Regions from separate parts of the Halobacillus sp. 12SKB genome, predicted to be linked through region 1. Evidence: a T-box and tRNA genes for the amino acid it is inferred to sense, from the RefSeq annotation. Region 1 holds a T-box; the other holds one or more tRNA genes.
The links. The T-box of region 1 lies ahead of tyrS (tyrosine--tRNA ligase). A T-box ahead of a tRNA ligase gene usually reads a tRNA of that ligase, here a tRNA-Tyr.

Region 1 (9,981 bases):
CATTAGAGGAAGCGAAGCGCCAGTTCGACGTTAATCTATTTGGATTGAGCCGATTGACTCAACTTGTATTGCCCCATATGAGAAAACAGCAGTCAGGCAAAATCATCAACAATTCATCCATGGGTGGAAAAATTTTTACACCAATGGGAGCCTGGTATCATGCATCCAAGCATGCACTCGAAGGATATTCGGACTGTCTCCGGCTTGAGGTGGCGCCGTTTGGGATTGATGTGGTCGTTATACAGCCGGGGAGTATTGAGAGTGAATGGACCGGTATCATGCTCGAGAATTTACAGAAAACGTCTGGAACGTCTGCCTACAAAGACATGACACGATCTTTCGTTAACATGACTGAGAATATGACGGGAGCATCCTCTTCACCAATAGTGATTGCAGAAACAGTGAAGAAAGCGATCGAAGCGAAAAAGCCGAAAACACGTTATGCGGCCGGCAAGTATGCCAAACCTTATATGTTCTTAAGAAAAGTGCTGCCCGATCGGATGTTTGATTCCATTTTCCATTCCATGATGCGAAGGTGAAAAGGATAAAAGTGGAACTTAATAAATGAATGAGAAAGTCGATGAAAGGGATGGGACGTAACTGTGTCATCCCTTTTTTATTTTGATTGGTGTGATAAGAAGGGGTTCTTCCTACGAGAGCGAAGTATCATATAAGGGAAAATTAGCTGGTGCGTGGCCGTCTGCCGGACTGGGTCACTTTTAAATATTTGGATCAACTAACTTTGATACACAGAAGTTCTTTTTTTTAATGGATAGAATAATGGCTTTTTGTAAGCGGATGCTAATGAAAAAGAAGTGAAGGAGGCGGCAGAATGAAAGGCACCCCATTCCACTACGATGGACGTTCACCTATGAACCAAGAAGGAACGCCGGACGAAGTGTTTGTCATGACAGATGAAGCAAGAATGAACATAGCAGCAAACCCTTATCTCCATGATGTAAATTCCGAGCAGGAATAACAGCTATTATTAAGGATTCATCCTAATCAGGGTGGGTTCTTTTTTTATGTATTTGAATAGTAAAAAAGCGCGTTTTCATCCAAACTATACTATCTTGAATCGAAAGGTAGGATACGTATGGCAAAGGTTTTATATATTACCGCACATCCTCATGACGAGACCGCCTCTTTCAGCATGAGGGTAGGGAAGGCATTCATCGACGCTTACAAAGAAATAAATGACGGGGATGAGATTATTCACATCGACTTGTACAGAGAAGACATCCCTCCTATTGATGCTGATATCTTCAGCGGGTGGGGGAAGCTGCAGTCCGGCGATCAACTCTCTGAAGAAGAAAAAAGGAAAGTCGAGCGATTGGGAGAGCTGAGTGATCAATTCATCTCGGCAGACAAATACGTCTTCGTCACCCCGATGTGGAACTTCTCTTTTCCTCCTGTGATGAAGGCTTATATTGACTCGGTGGCCGTAGCGGGCAAAGCTTTTAAATATACAGAGCAGGGGCCGGTTGGTCTATTAACAGACAAAAAAGCTTTTCACATCCAGGCGTGTGGGGGAATTTATTCGGAAGGTCCTGCAGCGGGGATGGAGATGGGGCATCGGTATTTGAACATCGTCATGCAGTTTTTCGGTGTCCCTTCCTTCGATGGTATTTTTGTTGAAGGACATGCGGCGAATCCGGATCAGGCGGATGAGATTAGAGAACATGCGATAGCTAGAGCAAAGGATGCAGCTCAGACTTTTTGAGTAGTTACTTTCCACATGTCTTTAGTCCCTATCGGTGGAATGATAAGTGGATACCGAAGGGTAAGAAGATTTTAAAGACAAAAAAAAGTTCAAAACATAAAAGATTCAGAAAAAAACGTTGACATCTTCTTCCTTACCGCGTAACATAATCCTAACTTTAATATCTACGGCTATGATAGAAATGCAGTAGTGAAGAGATCCCTGTTTTCAGAGAGTCGACGGTTGCTGCGAGTCGATACACACCTCTTCATGAATTACCTTCTGGAGCTTCTTTTACGAAAACTCAGGTAAGTAGTGGAAGACGGTAAATCCGTTATCTTTTTGAGGGGAGGATGAAGAGATTCGTCTTCAACTTGGGTGGTAACGCGTGATGAAGACACGTCCCATGATGGGGCGTGTCTTTTTTATATTCTGAAAAATGGAGGGCTGTAAGATGATGGAACTATTAAATGATGGGCAAAAAAGAGAACTGGAAAAACAATGGGAGGTTCTATCTTATGGTGTCTCCTCGATCATTCCGGAAAACGAATTCAAAGAGAAGATTGCGAAGTCGATTAAAAATGAGCAGCCGTTGAAAGTGAAGTTGGGGCTCGACCCGACCGCGCCGGATGTCCACCTTGGTCATACCGTTGTGTTGAATAAGCTGAAACAGTTCCAGGAATTCGGGCACACGGTTCAGCTGATCATTGGAGATTTCACAGGGAAAATCGGGGATCCGACGGGGAAAGCGACCGCTCGGACGGCTTTGACGGATGAGGAAGTGAAGCACAATGCCAAGACCTACTTCGAGCAGTTCGGCAAAGTGATCGATATGGAAAAAGTGGAGCTCCACTATAATTCGAAATGGCTGTCTCAAGTAGGATTTTCAGAAGTGTTGAAACTTGCGAGTACCGTGACAGTAGCGAGGATGCTTGAGCGCAATGACTTTCATAACCGGTACAAAGCGAATAAACCGATCCACCTTCACGAGTTTTTCTACCCCGTCATGCAGGGATACGACTCGTATGCGTTGGAATCAGACATCGAGCTCGGTGGAACCGACCAGGAATTCAACGTGTTGTTTGGCCGCCAGGTGCAGGAGCACTACGGCAGGGAAAAGCAAGTCGTCCTGCTGATGCCGTTGATTGAGGGTCTTGATGGTGTAGAGAAAATGTCGAAGTCGAAAGGCAATTATATCGGCGTGGATGAACGGCCGCAGGACATTTTCGGAAAAACGATGTCGATCCCTGATGCGTTGATCATGAAATATTTTGAGCTCGTGTCTCCCTTATCCATTCAGGAAGTGCACGAAGTGAAACGGAGTCTTGATGAAGGGACGCTTCACCCGCGGGATGCCAAAATGACGCTTGCCGCTTCATTTGTTGAAATGCTTCATGGAAAAGAAGCGGCCCGCCAAAGCCGTGAGCAGTTCGTCAATGTTTTTCAGAAAAAAGCGATGCCGGATGAGATTGCTGAAGTGATATGGGAAGGAGAAAGGGAATTGCTCGTTGTCGATCTCGTCAAGGAACTCGGACTTTTACCTTCCAAAAGTGAAGGAAGAAGGATGATCAAGAATGGCGGTGTCCGGATTGATCAGGAGAAAGTGACCGATACCAACCAAATGGTGCAGGTGACTGACGGGATTGTGGTTCAAGTCGGGAAAAGGAAGTTTGTAAGGCTGAGAAGTTCATCCTGATTGGAGAGAAAAAGGAGAAATGAAGCGATGGAAAGAGAAGCATTTATAGAAAAAGCAACCGAACATATGAGAGAGAAGTATAAGTGTCATACCGTATTTTTGTACGGCTCCTATCAAACGGGTGATGCTACAAATGAGAGCGATGTCGATTTGATTGGTTTTTCCGATGAGCTGGATACGCAGAATAAAGTGGAAACGTTCAGTGGCAAGCTTCTTGATGTTTGGGTCCACAAAACCGATGATATGAAAAAGCCAGCCGACTTTTTGAAGGTCCATCGTGCAGAAGTCCTCGTGGATGATCATGGCCTTGCCCAGACATGGATGACAGAAATCGATTCCATTTTCAATGAGGGACCGGCGCATTTGCAACCGAAGGAGAAGCAGTTTTTGAAAGATTGGCTGATCAAGATGAAGATCCGTTCGAGAAAAGGGGATATGGAGGGACGCTATCGCTTTCACTGGCTTGTGAAGGAAAGTCTTGAAATCTATTTTGAGATGATCGGCCGCTGGTACCTCGGTCCGAAAAAGTCGCTGAACTGGTTACGTGATCACGATGTGGAAGGGTACCGGATTTACGATAAGCTGTTGGAAGGACCGGGGGATCGCAGGCGGTTGGATGCCTGGATTGATCATTTGCAGAAGCTCTAAGTCTTTTGTTGGGATATCGGCCAAAGTGGAGATTTATCGGCTGGGATTAAGATATATCAATTGAACTCGAAATATATCAATTAAAATCAAGATATATCAATTAAAACGAACATATATCAACGAAATCAGATTTCCAGATAATCCCGCGATTGAGTTTTTCACCGCGATGGTCTTATACAACTTGGAACAGTCGCCATTAGCGGTGAAAAAACTGCTGAGAGTCTTTGGGTGAAAAAGTACGAAAAGGCCATTTCTTTTTATGCGGGACAATTGGATAAAACTTGGTAGCACTCTTCATTGACTAGCTGCCAGTCTCTTTTTTGGTTGAGCAGCTTTGTACCACTGCAAACAGAGAATGAAAATAAGAACGGCGTCGATCGCATCGCCCCCGTAATACATAAGCATGGACCCAGCCTCTGCCTTGTTCTCACTGACTCCTTCTGGTGGAGAGGCATATAAGTATTTCGATAGGATGCCATGGCCGGCAAGAGCGAAGATGAACACGATGGCCCGGTAAAGATAGCTGTAGCGATGAGCGACAGGGTCGGTATAAATCATGGCCATTGTAAAAAGGTAACCGGCCAGGAACACATGCAGATGGACGAGCACATGAATCCATAGACTTTGATGCATCATGTGATATAAGTCTGTGGTGTAGAGCACCCATAATCCGCCTATGTTGAGAATGGAGGCGGTGACCGGGTGACTGATGACACGTACATAACTACTTCTCAGAAGAAGGGTCAGTTTTTTTGCAGCGGAAACAGGCAGGGTTCTTAGCAAAAGGGTCATCGGTGCGGCGAGGACGAGCAGGAGTGGGGCGAGCATGCCTAAGAGTAAGTGCCCCATCATATGAGCGCGAAAATCGATGCGTGCCTGGTCAGCGAGCGGGCCGATGACAGCCAATCCTGCGCACAGGACCCCGATGGTCCAGCACACATAACGCCAAGTCGGCCATTTTTGTAAATGAGGAGAACGATTAGAGACGAAGCCTGCTCCTATATACAAGCCAATGGCTAAGAGGAAAGGGAACGACAAAATCAAGTCAAACAGGAGCCCACTTCCGCCCGCATGCGCCTCATGCATCGGAAGGGTCTCCTTTTTTGCTGGTGCGTTTTAGAAGGAATAGACCTGCAGCAATCATAACGACAGCGGATAGATTCCACACCAGATCATAAGGGATCACATTTTCTACATAACGGATCTGGTGCAACCGCATCAGTTTATGCTGAATGATCCCGTCGTACAACTGGAAGGAACCTGCCCCAAGCAGAACGCCGCCCCACCATTGCTTCGATGTTAAGCCATTCCTCCTTTTCAGGTCGGCCAAAAGAAACAGGCCGCCAATGGTTGCGAACCAGCTGAACGCGTGAAACAAACCATCTGATATCAGGCCGATGTCGGTGGTGGATTGATCATAAAAGTGGTGCCATCTTAGCAGTTGGTGGAAAATCGTTTCATCGATAAAAGCAGCCAGGCCGATTCCGAACAGGACTCCGGACCATAGGCTGCGCTTTAAGGTATGTTTTGGATCAGAATGAAGGGATTTTGCACCCATAGAGAAACCTCCCGTCCTTCAAAATTCTTCCTATGTTGTACCCATCACTCAAAGAATACAAACGTACTTGGCTTGGAAAAGGACTTTTGACTGGAAGGTGATGACATGATCACAGACCAACGCTTTCTCTATATTCATCTTTATGTAAGTCTGTAATGGTGCCTTGATGAAAATACAATTGCCAGCGCTCATCGATCTTTTTCCATATAGAACTGCGGAGAGTGTTTCTGCTTCTTGTCCGGTCCTCGACATAATACGTGGCGAGCACCGTGTCCTCGGATAGGGGCTGGATTTGATAGTGATGAAGGGTCATCTCAGTCAGGACGACGCCTTGATCCAGGCAGAATTTTTTATCATACGGCACACCCGAACTGCCGATTTCCCAGAAGTCCTCCGCCAATATCTGATCAAGCTCTTCTGTGGATTCGCGGGTGCTTAACTGTATGTGGTGGTTCTCCAGTTTTTTCAGTTGTTCCTTCAGCGACATAAGCATTCTCCTTTGTGTTAAAATTTTCTATGGGAATAATATACTTTGATTCTATCACGGGGGGATGTAGCAATGCCTGCCTATGTAAAAAGAAGACTGGTATTGAAAATAAGGAAGAAGCACCAATGACCGAGCCAAAGGTCATTGCAGTAGCCGCTGTTTCAGGTGGTGGAAAGACGACGATTACTAAGAAACTTCGGGAGCGACTCGATGGTGCTGAAGCGCTTTTCTTTGATGGGTATGAATTTGAGGGGACACCGGAAAACATCACCGAGTGGGTGGAAGAGGGCCCCGATTATAACCAATGGAATCTGGACCCTCTGATTAAGGATATCCAATCGATGAAAAGTGCGTCCTTTCTTATCCTTGATTACCCCTTTTCTTATAAGCATGAGGAAATGGCGCCATGGATTGACTATTCGGTTTACATTGATACACCTCTGGATATCGCTATGGCAAGGCGTTTGCTTCGTGATGGGGGAGGGCGGGGAGGAAAGGAAGAGTTGACCCATTATTTGAATGGTGGAAGAAAAGCTTATTTAGAAATGCTCCATTCCATTAAACCTGATGCCGATCTTATCGTTGATGGAAGGATGGACATGGAGGACATCGTAAAATGCATCATCAAGAATCTTCCCTTTGAGCATCATTAGGGATTTTCATTTGCGATAAAAGATACACCGCAAGCAGCCACACGACCCCGATGAAAAAGCCACCGAGCACATCACTTATGTAATGTGCACCGAGGTATACGCGGGACCACCCAACCATTCCAACAACAAGAAAGCCACTAAACAAAAGAATAGTCAGCCTCTTCCCTTTGAAATAAATGGCGATAAGGAAATAGAGGGCTCCCGTTAGGAAGACGGCGTAAATCATATGAGCACTTGGGAAAGCCTCCCCGCTTACAGAGACAAAAGAAGTGCCAGGAGGACGCTCGCGGCCCAGGATATTCTTTAAGCCAAAGCTGATGAGCTTGGTGCATGCCTCCCCTGATAAAATGAAAAAACTGATGCGGTACTTGTTCAAATAAATGAATAGAAAAGAAACGATAAATCCGGTAGTTAGACAGATTTTGTAGCCGGTCGCTATCGAGAAGAAACGAGCGATTTGAATGGTGGTTTGTTCGGCTGGGTCAGCTTTAGCGTTCATACCCCATTCATCCATAGCCATGAGGAAGGTGTGGTTTGTCATGACACCCCAGCTGATCAGGAAGAAAAGAATAAGGCTTAAAGCCATTAGCCATAGAAGTCGTTTACGCATCTCAGCACCTCCTTTTTCTTTTATTATTGAGAAGGTGGAAAAAAGTATGCTCTGAATGAGGGAGGGTTCGATGTGAAAGAAAAAATCATCCAGCAGGAAAATCCATATTTCATTTATTTGTTCTTCTCGGTTTTATCATGGATGAGTCTGAAGAAAAGTGTATATATAGAAATGAAAAAACGAGAGTGGGAGGAACGATACGAAGATTATTTGAATCATAAAGATGGACTGTAAAGAGGAGGGAGCAAAGGATGCGATCAGAAAAGGAAATGATGGATCTGATTTTGACTGTCGCTGAGAAAGATGAACGAATCCGGGCGGTATATATGAATGGATCACGAACCAACCCTACTTTAGAAAAAGATCTTTTTCAGGATTACGACATCGTCTATGTTGTGACGGAAACGGCTTCTTTTTTGGAAGATGAGCGTTGGGTGGATGTGTTCGGTGATCGGTTGATGATGCAGGAACCGGAAAAAAATGATCAGGGGAAAAATGGGGACTTTGCGGACTTTTATGGTTATTTGATGCTCTTTACGGATGGCAATCGGATCGATTTACATATAGAAACCATCCCGCATATGGAAGAGCACTACGGGGAGGACAAGCTGACCGTTCCTTTGTTGGACAAGGATGACTGTCTGCCTGAGATTCCTGATGCGACAGATGAAGATTATCATGTGCAGAAGCCGACGGAACAGGAGTATCTCGCGCGCTGCAATAATTTCTGGTGGTGTCAGCAGAACGTAGCGAAAAGCTTGTGGCGGGATGAGGTTCCTTATGCGCAGTTCATGCTGGAGTGTATCATCCGCAGGGACTTGGATCAGATGGTTTCCTGGTATATTGGGATCCAGACAGATTTTCAGGTGTCGACAGGGAAGGCCGGGAATTATTTTAAGAAGCTCCTGCCTGAAAAATATTGGACGATGTATGAAGCGACTTATGCGGATCTAGACCCTGAACACATCTGGGATGCACTGTTTGCCGCCTGTCATTTATTCCGCACGCTGGCGCATCGTGTAGCAGGTGAGTTGTCTTACACGTATCGAGAGGACGAGGACGAAAACATGACGCGTTATTTAAAACAGGTGAGAAAATTACCTTCCTCGGCTGATCGTATCTTCTGAGGGTTGTAGGTAGGAAACAATAGAATAAATGAAGGAGAGATGCGCTATGAAAAGGACGGGCGTTATCACATGGCTGAGCTTTGCTTTCCTTTTAACAGGCTGTCTTGGACAGAAAACTCTGCACTTTCAAGAAGAAACCGAAAATTGGGAGGTCGAATACATAGCGGATGTCCAATCGGAAGATCGTGAATCGACTGGTGTACACATCACGTATATAGGAGAAGGTGAAGCTCCTGAACATATCGATTACACCCTGGATCGTCCTACAGGCGGTGGAGGAGGAGATTACGTTTTGTTGAACGATGGGATGGTTCAGCAAATGGGGAACTACTGCTCTGGATGTGCGGTGACCAGAAAAGATCACGAAATCCAGGTTACGATTGAATGGGGAGAAAAGGAAGAGACACTGGATTTGGAGTACATAGAATAACGATAGAAATAGAAGGGGGAGTTTGGAAGTGGAGAATGCAGGAAGTTTCGTTATAGGGGATATGATCGCACAACTTCTGTTTTTTGCTTTTTTTATCGGTGTGATCATAGGGGTCGTTGCGATCTTCCTTTTTATAAAAAGAAGGAAGAGTCAGCTGGACAGAGTGGAAGAAAAAGTGGATCGCATTTTTGAACGAAAAAAAGAGTGACTTCCATCACAGTGGAGAGAAGGCCTTTGCAGGAACCCTTCTCTCCTTTTATTTAATAATCATCACGCCAAGCATAATGAGAATGATAAAGAGGAACTTTCTTCGGCTTGCTTTTTCATTGAAAAGTAGAATTCCAAAGATCGTGGTTGCCATGATGGAGACTCCGCTCCAAATGGCATAAGCAATGCCGACTTCGATTGTCTGGACACTCAGCGTGAGAAAATACAGGCAGGCTCCAATGAAAACGAAGGCTGTGATGCTGGGGATGACCCGCTTGAAACCGGATGATAATTTCACGGAAATGTTGCCGATTGTCGCAAATACTAGAGAAAGTATCAAATAACCCATGGTTATACACTCCTTTCTTTACCTGGTACTGTCAAGCCCACCATTCCTGCCAGGATCAACGTCAGTCCGAGAAGTTTGGATATTGTCACCGATTCCCCCAGCAAACCAACACCTAAGAATGTGACAAGCAACGTCCCACCGCCCGACCATAAGGCGTTGATCATCCCGATCTCATGATTTTTAGTAATAAATATATAGAAGGAAACGGCAAGAGCATAGCAGAAAATGACGACAAGGCTGGCCGTGACATTCGTAAAGCCTTCCGAATATTTCATCGCCGTCGCCCCGGCAGCTTCAAACAAAATGGAGATTCCTAATAAAAGATAGGTTTTCATTCTTCCGTCCTCCTTTTTTCTTTCTTCTATTCTCAGGATAAAAGAAATCGGAGGAAGTAGGAACAATCGAATTGTCATACCATCATAACCTGAGGTTATAATAGAGATATCCTACAAATACAGAAAAGGGGTAAGAGAATGCTGCAGAAATTAAACGCCTTTATCGAAGTCGCCAAACA
Region 2 (9,981 bases), 2.8 Mb from region 1:
GTACTTCTGCCCACCCTCAAAGTAATCATTGATTTGACCAAGATCGGCTCCTGAAGGCCTTGGAAGATCATCTTGCTCTGCATCAATCAATGCTTCAATTTCCTGTTCTTGATCGTCCGTCAATTTAAAACCATCTGGACCGAAGAATTTGATGCCATTATCTTCAACAGGGTTGTGGGAGGCAGATATCATAATTCCCGCTTCTGCCTGCAATGCTTTTGTTAAAAAAGCCACGCCTGGTGTGGAGATGACCCCAAGACGCATGACCTCTGCGCCAATTGACAATAACCCGGCAGCGAGTGCTCCTTCAAGCATCTCACCAGAGATTCTTGTGTCACGTCCAATCAAAACCTTCGGACGTTCAACACCTTTAGTAACGACATAACCGCCGTAACGGCCAAGTTTAAATGCAAGCTCCGGTGTTAATTCCTTATTCGCGACGCCTCGTACGCCGTCTGTGCCAAAATATTTACCCATAATCATTCGACCTCTCTTTCTATACTTTCCATTGATCTATGCTCTCACGATTGATTCGTTATGGTTGATCTGAGCCGTTTCCGCCATTTCCCGCTTCGCCTTCAACGACTTCAATGTCCACTTCAATCGTTTCGGGTTGAACAGAAGTTACTCCTTCAGGGAGGGGAATATCGACTTCCACCGTTTGATTTTCTGTCACTTCTGATACATCGACTGGTACTTCAGGGAGCGCTTCAATGCCATCGAGTACTTCCTTCGGTCCGGAAATGGTGACTTCTTCTGTTTCCGTACTGACCGATTCAATCAGTACCCCTTCCGTATTTCCTCCACGAGCAGCGACATTTAATGGAACGCTTTTCGTGCGGGTGGAGATCGGAACAGATACGTTCACAGTCGTTGGGTCCACGAGGACATTCAACTCATTCCCCTGATTATCATAAACCTTCACAGGAGCTTCCTGCGTTTCAATCGACTCTGTAGCCCCTCCGACATCTATGATCGCTTTCACAGAGGCTACACGCTCAATGACCGATGAAGCTCCCGTAATGGCAACTTCTGAAGGATCCACTTCTGGTTCACCAAGCTCAAGCGCACTATCCAGATTTCCTTGGTTGATATAATCAATGTTCACTTCATAATCTTCGGTTATTTTTTCCTCAATCGTCACTTCAATGATTTTTGGATCAAGTGTGACTGCAAGCTGGTTGGATATCCCTGAGTGCTGTAAGGACACCTCATGTGTACCCGGACCAAGCCCATTCAAATCTACAAAAACCGTAAAATTCTTCTGTCTGGAAACAGGAGCAACAGCAGAGGTCGGCCCCTCTACAGAAACAGAGACTTCTTGAGGGATTCCACTGACCACATATTCTTCACTATCAAACCTGATTTCCAACGGAATGTTTTCCATCACTTCCATGTCAGAGGATGATTGGTTGAAGAACAAAGAGTCAGAGTCCATATTGTTATCCACATTCACCGTCACCCAAAGAAGACCAGCAAGCATAAGGGATATAATTCTTATAAACCATACACTTTTGAACCAATTATCCATTCTTCTTCCCCCTCCAGTTCCAACTTTTCACCGCAGGGGCGGAGTAATCCAATTCTGTACGTAAAATCTCTTCCAGTTTCACTTGATCAAGGTCGCGATGCAATTCCCCGTTCTTCGTACAGGAAATAGCTCCTGTCTCTTCAGAAACGACGATCGTTAAAGCATCTGTCACCTCACTGATTCCCATAGCCGCTCTGTGCCTCGTCCCAAGTTCCTTCGAAATAAAAGGACTCTCTGAAAGTGGGAGATAACAGGCAGCAGCGACAATTTCATCATTTTTAAGTATGACCGCGCCATCATGAAGAGGCGTGTTCGGTATGAAAATATTCGTAAGCAATTCGCTCGACAAATGACCGCCTACACGGATGCCTGTTTCTACGTAATCCCCCATACCTGTATCACGTTCAATCGTAATCAATGCACCGATTCGGCGTTTGGCCATATAGTTACAGGATTTAATGATGGCCTGTAAGGTTTTCTCGGTGTCTTCTTCTTCTGACGTATTCCTGCTGAAGAAACTTCCCCGTCCCAGTTGTTCTAAAGCTCTTCTGAGTTCAGGCTGGAACAAAATGATGATCGCGAGGAAACCCCACGTAATCGCTTGTGACATCAGCCACCTTAATGTGGTCAGTCCAAATAAATTACTCAACAACCATATACCCAGAATAACGAAAATACCTTTTAATAGCTGAACGGCCTTCGTTCCCTGGATCAGCATGATTAATTTATATACAACAAACCAGACAAGGGCGATATCCACGGTAATCAAAAAATAATCTAAAACATCCAATCCCCCATCAAGCATGCCTACACTTCCTTTTAGATATAATAAAACTTAAAAATTCACATTTACCATTATATCACATAACCTTTCCCGTATATATGGAGAACATACCGTCCTGACGACAGACCTATAGGGTTCTGGACCATCTGGGTTATTTCATTCAATAAAATAAAGCAAGGAAGCGTTGGCCTCCTTGCTTTATTTAATCCGACTCAAATGAGAAAATTGCCTTGAAAGTTTCCTTCGTATGATACCAGACCCATTCGTAAACCTGGTTCACTTCGGTCAATTCCCCTGAATAGGCCCTGAGATTGTTCCGGTCAAGCTCATCATTTTTTCCTCCCTGTCCGGATGGGTCATTAAGAATGTCCCCATTGATCAGGGTAATGTCCCCATCGACTTTTCCATCAATCCTCAAGTCTCCGTTTCTGACGACTAAATCCCCTTCAACCGTAACCCCTTCCGGTACAATGACGGTATGATCACGTATTTCCAGGTTCTCCTGCTTCGATACTGTTACTTGCTGGTCCTGGTTCCATTCGGTAAAAATACCACCGAACATGAGTATAAAGAAGACGGCAGCAGCTGTAAGCAAAGGGTGCCTCTGGAACTTACGAATATAGTTCTTCCGTTTCTTCTCTTTCGGCAAATTCGCCATCACATTCGCAGTAAAACGAGGCGGCGCAGAAACAGGTGTGGTGTTCTTGATCAGAGTGGTCGTTCTCTTTAACTCATGAAAGTGATGCTGGCAGCTTTGGCAGCTTTGTAAATGATCTCTCAGTCGTCTCTCTTCTTCTTTATTTAATTCACCATCCAGATACTTGTGCATAAGTTCAATGGCTTCTCTCTTGCAATTCATTCCCTCTCAACTCCTTCACACATGTCGAAGCCTCTTACGTAAAGCCTCTCTACCTCGATGGACCCTTGTCTTAACCGTTCCCACTGGAATATCCAGCACCTCCGCAATTTCTTGAAGAGCAAGCTCATCTAAATAACGAAGTACAATGACACTGCGATATTTAGGAGGAAGCGCTAATATTTCTTTGTGGATATAAGACTGTAATTCAAGGCTTTCCACTTCTTCTTCAGGTAGAGCCTGGTCAGCAGCTAATTGCGAATACATGTCTAACCCTTCCGTCCCCTTCACTTCTGCATCCAGATGATAGTCCGGCTTTTTTTTACGGATCCGGTCAATCGACAGATTCGTTGCTATTCTGTACAACCAAGTAGAGAATTTCCGTTTCTCATCAAACGTATGAAGATTCGTGTAGGCTCTGATAAAGGCTTCCTGGGCCAGGTCTTCAGCTTCATACGAGTTCCCAACCATTCGCAGACAAATATGAAAAACTTTATTCTGATAAAAAGAAACAATGTCTTCGAAAGCGGATTGATTGCCCTTCTTCACTTCTTTTATTTTTTGCTTAATCATGGTTTCCATCTTCTAATACCTCCGCTATACGTGCGGTCGTTAACCTTTACGGATGACCTCGCCACAAAGTTTCATAAATTTTATATTTTTTTAGCTAATATAAGTTTAACTTTTTTTAGTATCGGTTATAAAGCTGTAAATGTAAAAAATTTCTTAGGAGGAAATTTAATATGCAGCGAGTGTCCGCTTTGAAGAAAGAAATCGAAGCTTGTCGTATGGAAATGATTCGCTTAGCCAGCCTCCATAAGTTGAGCTCGCCGGAAGTCGTACAAGTGAGTGTGAAATTAGATCACCTGTTAAATGAATACGATGAAGCAACCTATAAAAAACAGCAACCCACCTTGCAAAAAGCGGGTTACTGCTAGGGATCGTTTATTTATTTCAAGCTCTCACCAAATAGAGAACCCATTAAACCTACCGCTACGCTAGCGGTTTTATTTTTTTCATCGAGAATCGGATTTACTTCTACGAATTCCGCGGATGTGATCATCCCTGACTGATGAAGCATTTCCATAGCCAGGTGACTCTCACGGTAGCTTAATCCACCCATTACCGGTGTCCCCACGCCAGGAGCTTCATTAGGATCCAGTCCATCAAGGTCCAGGCTTAAATGAACCCCATCGGTACGATCTTTCAAATAATCCACTGTCTCTTCCATCACTTGCGTCATCCCCATACGATCAACTTCATGCATCGTATAGACTTTTATGCCCTTCTCTTCAATAAGCACTCTTTCTCCTTCATCAAGAGAACGAGCTCCGATAATCACTATATTTTCTGGTTTAATCTTCGGTTCATAATCATGGATACTCGTCAATTTTTCATGACCGATCCCTAAGCTTACAGCTAATGGCATCCCATGAATGTTACCAGAAGGCGAGCTGTCACCTGTGTTTAAATCGCCGTGAGCATCATACCAGATGACACCAAGGTTTTCATAATGTTTCGCAACTCCTGCAAGAGTCCCCATAGCTATACTATGGTCTCCCCCAAGTACAAGTGGGAAACGTTTATTTTCTACGACTTCATCTACCGCTTTTGCCAGACGACGGCTTCCTTCGGCAATTTCATTCAAGTTACGTAAATTATCCTGTTTTTCATCTGTATTATGTTTTGGGCGAGGAATCTCAATGTCCCCTAGATCTTCAATGTTATATTTCAATTGCTCTAGACGTTCAACCATACCTGCATAACGAATAGCACTTGGGCCCATATCCACGCCTCGACGCATCTGTCCAAGGTCCATAGGTACACCGATAACTGAAAGCTGTTTATTCATCAAAGTTCCTCCTTTTTTCTCTACTATAATTGTATCCGTTTTTCCCGTTATGACTCAACTGGACATGTTTGTGCATATATATACGAAAACCAGTATGAAAACGTATGTAATCATGCATGTTTACAAGGTTTCGAATTATTTTACATATTATGGGTTTGTTTATATGGAGAAGTATTTAACTTTTTGTAACCCCTCATTAGATAAGGGTGTCGAACCTCTACATATGACAAACAGACCGGATTGATATAGAGGATGAAACAATAAAAAACCTGACATCAATCATTGATGTCAGGTTTAAAGAGTGGAGCCTAGCGGGATCGAACCGCTGACCTCCTGCGTGCAAAGCAGGCGCTCTCCCAGCTGAGCTAAGGCCCCGTATGGAGCGGGAGACGGGATTCGAACCCGCGACCCCCACCTTGGCAAGGTGGTGTTCTACCACTGAACTACTCCCGCATATAAAATTGAAAGATGAGCCATGAAGGATTCGAACCTTCGACCCTCTGATTAAAAGTCAGATGCTCTACCAGCTGAGCTAATGGCTCGTATGAAACATAATGCTCGTTATTTTATAAGCCGTGTGCTCGTCACGTTGATAGATTTTTCGGTGAAGCATACGCTCCTCGCAAAGCCTACAATGAAGAAATTCCAATGATGCTTACGGCTTCTCTACCAGCTGAGCTAATGGCTCATAATATAATAACATCCAGTATAACATCTTCTTAAGAAATGGCTGGGCCAGCTGGATTCGAACCAGCGCATGACGGTACCAAAAACCGTTGCCTTACCGCTTGGCTATGGCCCAACAGTTACAAAAATAGTATTGACCATCTAAAGATCATTATACAAGATATGTTTATTTTCATAAAAAATAGCTGATCATGAATGTCAGCCGTTATCGTCAATGAAAAAATGGTGGAGGGAGTAGGACTCGAACCTACGAACCCGATGGGAGCGGATTTACAGTCCGCCGCGTTTGGCCAACTTCGCTATCCCTCCACTTTGACTAAATAAGTGGTGCCGGCCAGAGGACTTGAACCCCCAACCTACTGATTACAAATCAGTTGCTCTGCCAGTTGAGCTAGGCCGGCTTATAAATTTAATGGTGGAGGATGCAGGGTTCGAACCTGCGACCCCTTGCTTGTAAGGCAAGTGCTCTCCCAGCTGAGCTAATCCTCCAATAAGTGGTGACCCGTACGGGATTCGAACCCGTGTTACCGCCGTGAAAGGGCGGTGTCTTAACCACTTGACCAACGGGCCATGTGTTTGATAGTTTCTCAGAGCTTCCAGCCGGATTTGAACCGGCGACCCCTTCCTTACCATGGAAGTGCTCTACCACTGAGCTATGGAAGCAAGTGGCTCCAACGGTAGGATTCGAACCTACGACCGATCGGTTAACAGCCGATTGCTCTACCACTGAGCTACGTTGGAATAATGTTCATTCATCAAAAGCATTAATAAGGAAAGAGAATCAATGTGGCGGCGTCCTACTCTCACGGGGGTAAACCCGACTACCATCGGCGCTGAAGAGCTTAACTGCTGTGTTCGGCATGGGAACAGGTGTGACCTCTTCGCCTTCACCACCACATCAATATAAAGTTTGAGGTGAACCCTCAAAACTGGATAAGGAAACATCTTGTTTGAAAAGTAACTGTCATTCACGAATGATTCTAATCAGATAGATAAGTCATCGATCCATTAGTATCCGTCAGCTCCACGTGTCACCACGCTTCCACCTCGGACCTATCAACCTCATCGTCTCTGAGGGATCTTATTTGCTTAAAGCAAAGGGAAATCTCATCTCAAGGGGGGCTTCATGCTTAGATGCTTTCAGCACTTATCCCGACCACACGTAGCTACCCAGCGATGCTCCTGGCGGAACAACTGGTACACCAGCGGTGTGTCCATCCCGGTCCTCTCGTACTAAGGACAGCTCCTTTCAAATTTCCAACGCCCACGACGGATAGGGACCGAACTGTCTCACGACGTTCTGAACCCAGCTCGCGTACCGCTTTAATGGGCGAACAGCCCAACCCTTGGGACCGACTACAGCCCCAGGATGCGATGAGCCGACATCGAGGTGCCAAACCTCCCCGTCGATGTGGACTCTTGGGGGAGATAAGCCTGTTATCCCCGGGGTAGCTTTTATCCGTTGAGCGACGGCCCTTCCATGCGGAACCGCCGGATCACTAAGCCCGACTTTCGTCCCTGCTCGACTTGTAGGTCTCGCAGTCAAGCTCCCTTGTGCCTTTACACTCTGCGAATGATTTCCAACCATTCTGAGGGAACCTTTGGGCGCCTCCGTTACCTTTTGGGAGGCGACCGCCCCAGTCAAACTGCCCACCTGACACTGTCTCCGGACCGGATCACGGTCCTGGGTTAGAATGTCCGTACAGCCAGGGTAGTATCCCACCAGCGCCTCCACCGAAGCTAGCGCTCCGGCTTCCAAGGCTCCTACCTATCCTGTACAAGCTATACCAACATTCAATATCAGGCTACAGTAAAGCTCCACGGGGTCTTTCCGTCCTGTCGCGGGTAATGTGCATCTTCACACATAGTATAATTTCACCGGGTCTCTCGTTGAGACAGTGCCCAAGTCGTTGCACCTTTCGTGCGGGTCGGAACTTACCCGACAAGGAATTTCGCTACCTTAGGACCGTTATAGTTACGGCCGCCGTTTACTGGGGCTTCGGTTCAACGCTTCGCATAAGCTAACGCATCCCCTTAACCTTCCAGCACCGGGCAGGTGTCAGCCCCTATACTTCGCCTTACGGCTTCGCAGAGACCTGTGTTTTTGGTAAACAGTCGCTTGGGCCTTTTCACTGCGGCTCCTCGGCAGAGGAGCACCCCTTCTCCCGAAGTTACGGGGTCATTTTGCCGAGTTCCTTAACGAGAGTTCTCCCGCTCACCTTAGGATCCTCTCCTCGCCTACCTGTGTCGGTTTGCGGTACGGGCACCTCTTTCCTCACTAGAGGATTTTCTTGGCAGTGTGAACTCAGGAGCTTCGGTACTTTATTTCCCTCCCCATCACAGCTTGACGTTGCCGGACGGATTTGCCTATCCGACCGTCTCACTGCTTGGACGCGCACATCCAGTGGCGCGCTCTCCTTATCCTCCTGCGTCCCCCCGTCGTTCAAACGGAAAGGAGGTGGTACAGGAATATCAACCTGTTGTCCATCGCCTACGCCTTTCGGCCTCGGCTTAGGTCCCGACTAACCCTGAGAGGACGAGCCTTCCTCAGGAAACCTTAGGCATTCGGTGAAAGAGATTCTCACTCTTTTTTCGCTACTCATACCGGCATTCTCACTTCTAAGCGCTCCACCAGTCCTTACGGTCTGACTTCACGGCCCTTAGAACGCTCTCCTACCACTGATCATAAGATCAATCCGCAGCTTCGGTGGTGTGTTTAGCCCCGGTACATTTTCGGCGCAGAGTCACTCGACCAGTGAGCTATTACGCACTCTTTGAATGATGGCTGCTTCTAAGCCAACATCCTGGTTGTCTAAGCAACTCCACATCCTTTTCCACTTAACACACACTTTGGGACCTTAGCTGGCGGTCTGGGCTGTTTCCCTCTCGACCATGAACCTTATCACCCACGGTCTGACTCCCAGAACAAAGTCTATGGCATTCGGAGTTTGACTGAATTCGGTAACCCGATAGGGGCCCCTCGTCCAATCAGTGCTCTACCTCCATGACTTTCTATTCTGAGGCTAGCCCTAAAGCTATTTCGGAGAGAACCAGCTATCTCCGTGTTCGATTGGCATTTCACCCCTACCCACACCTCATCCCCGCAATTTTCAACTTGCGTGGGTTCGGGCCTCCAGTCAGTGTTACCTGACCTTCACCCTGGACATGGGTAGATCACACGGTTTCGGGTCTACGACCGCATACTCACTCGCCCTATTCAGACTCGCTTTCGCTGCGGCTCCGCTTCTGCTGCTTAACCTCGCATACGGTCGTAACTCGCCGGTTCATTCTACAAAAGGCACGCCGTCACCCATTAACGGGCTCCGACTACTTGTAGGCACACGGTTTCAGGTTCTCTTTCACTCCCCTTCCGGGGTGCTTTTCACCTTTCCCTCACGGTACTGGTTCACTATCGGTCACTAGGGAGTATTTAGCCTTGGGAGATGGTCCTCCCGGATTCCGACGGAATTCCTCGTGTTCCGCCGTACTCAGGATCCACTCCGGAGAGAGAAAGATTTCGACTACAGGGCTGTTACCTGCTCTGGCTGACCTTTCCAGATCGATTCGCCTATCTTCCTCTTTGGTAACTCCAATGGAGTGTCCTACAACCCCAGAAAGCAAGCTTTCTGGTTTGGGCTGATTCCGTTTCGCTCGCCGCTACTTGGGAAATCGCGTTTGCTTTCTCTTCCTCCGGGTACTTAGATGTTTCAGTTCCCCGGGTGTGCCTGCCTATACCTATGTATTCAGTATAGGATACTGTTCCATTACGAACAGTGGGTTTCCCCATTCGGAAATCTCCGGGTCAAAGCCTACTTACGGCTCGCCGGAGCATATCGGTGTTAGTCCCGTCCTTCATCGGCTCCTAGTACCAAGGCATCCACCGTGCGCCCTTATTCACTTAACTATCTTCGTGAAAAGACGTTTACAATTTCAATTAGATGTCTTGTCATCATTTGCCTCATCGTTAGATGAAACAATGATTCCTTATCCAGTTTTCAAGGTTCACGCCCTTATTCAGGGTTGAATATAAAACACAAAATAGATTCTTGTGTTTAGGTGTAACATTTAAATGGTGGAGCCTAGCGGGGTCGAACCCCCGCCCCCCTTCCGTCAAAGGGGGGCCCCCCCCCCCCGGGCCAGGCCCCTTTTTTTTTTGGTGGGCGTGTGGGGGTTTGCACCCCCCCCCCCCCCCTTTTCCGGGGCGCCCTCTCCCCCCCTCCGCCCCCCCCCCCCCCAATTGAAGGAAGATCATATATTCATAGTTTGATCTC

Region 2: it has a tRNA-Tyr gene. The T-box ahead of tyrS (tyrosine--tRNA ligase) is inferred to sense a tRNA for this amino acid. The anticodon was not compared.

The regions. Positions count from the first base shown of each region.
Region 1 is NZ_JBRFWR010000001.1:3,735,483-3,745,463, reverse strand. Features, by position in the region: gene ACQ4XT_RS18735 (oxidoreductase) at 1-539, shown strand, start outside; gene ACQ4XT_RS18730 (hypothetical protein) at 833-979, shown strand; gene ACQ4XT_RS18725 (FMN-dependent NADH-azoreductase) at 1,097-1,723, shown strand; T-box leader at 1,887-2,112, shown strand; gene tyrS (tyrosine--tRNA ligase) at 2,157-3,398, shown strand; gene ACQ4XT_RS18715 (nucleotidyltransferase domain-containing protein) at 3,426-4,046, shown strand; gene ACQ4XT_RS18710 (cytochrome c oxidase assembly protein) at 4,341-5,132, opposite strand; gene ACQ4XT_RS18705 (DUF2243 domain-containing protein) at 5,125-5,604, opposite strand; gene ACQ4XT_RS18700 (nuclear transport factor 2 family protein) at 5,714-6,097, opposite strand; gene ACQ4XT_RS18695 (nucleoside/nucleotide kinase family protein) at 6,217-6,744, shown strand; gene ACQ4XT_RS18690 (phosphatase PAP2 family protein) at 6,716-7,354, opposite strand; gene ACQ4XT_RS18685 (hypothetical protein) at 7,427-7,588, shown strand; gene ACQ4XT_RS18680 (aminoglycoside 6-adenylyltransferase) at 7,606-8,481, shown strand; gene ACQ4XT_RS18675 (hypothetical protein) at 8,528-8,911, shown strand; gene ACQ4XT_RS18670 (DUF4083 domain-containing protein) at 8,940-9,119, shown strand; gene ACQ4XT_RS18665 (DMT family transporter) at 9,168-9,467, opposite strand; gene ACQ4XT_RS18660 (DMT family transporter) at 9,470-9,802, opposite strand; gene ACQ4XT_RS18655 (LysR family transcriptional regulator) at 9,941-9,981, shown strand, end outside.
Region 2 is NZ_JBRFWR010000001.1:898,494-908,474, forward strand. Features, by position in the region: gene glmM (phosphoglucosamine mutase) at 1-477, opposite strand, end outside; gene ACQ4XT_RS04415 (CdaR family protein) at 536-1,531, opposite strand; gene cdaA (diadenylate cyclase CdaA) at 1,524-2,336, opposite strand; gene ACQ4XT_RS04425 (zf-HC2 domain-containing protein) at 2,518-3,174, opposite strand; gene sigW (RNA polymerase sigma factor SigW) at 3,190-3,753, opposite strand; gene ACQ4XT_RS04435 (aspartyl-phosphate phosphatase Spo0E family protein) at 3,915-4,109, shown strand; gene rocF (arginase) at 4,121-5,023, opposite strand; tRNA gene ACQ4XT_RS04445 (tRNA-Ala) at 5,326-5,398, opposite strand; tRNA gene ACQ4XT_RS04450 (tRNA-Gly) at 5,402-5,476, opposite strand; tRNA gene ACQ4XT_RS04455 (tRNA-Lys) at 5,493-5,565, opposite strand; tRNA gene ACQ4XT_RS04460 (tRNA-Gln) at 5,751-5,825, opposite strand; tRNA gene ACQ4XT_RS04465 (tRNA-Tyr) at 5,934-6,019, opposite strand; tRNA gene ACQ4XT_RS04470 (tRNA-Thr) at 6,036-6,111, opposite strand; tRNA gene ACQ4XT_RS04475 (tRNA-Val) at 6,124-6,199, opposite strand; tRNA gene ACQ4XT_RS04480 (tRNA-Glu) at 6,206-6,280, opposite strand; tRNA gene ACQ4XT_RS04485 (tRNA-Thr) at 6,302-6,373, opposite strand; tRNA gene ACQ4XT_RS04490 (tRNA-Asn) at 6,377-6,451, opposite strand; rRNA gene rrf (5S ribosomal RNA) at 6,495-6,608, opposite strand; rRNA gene ACQ4XT_RS04500 (23S ribosomal RNA) at 6,699-9,614, opposite strand.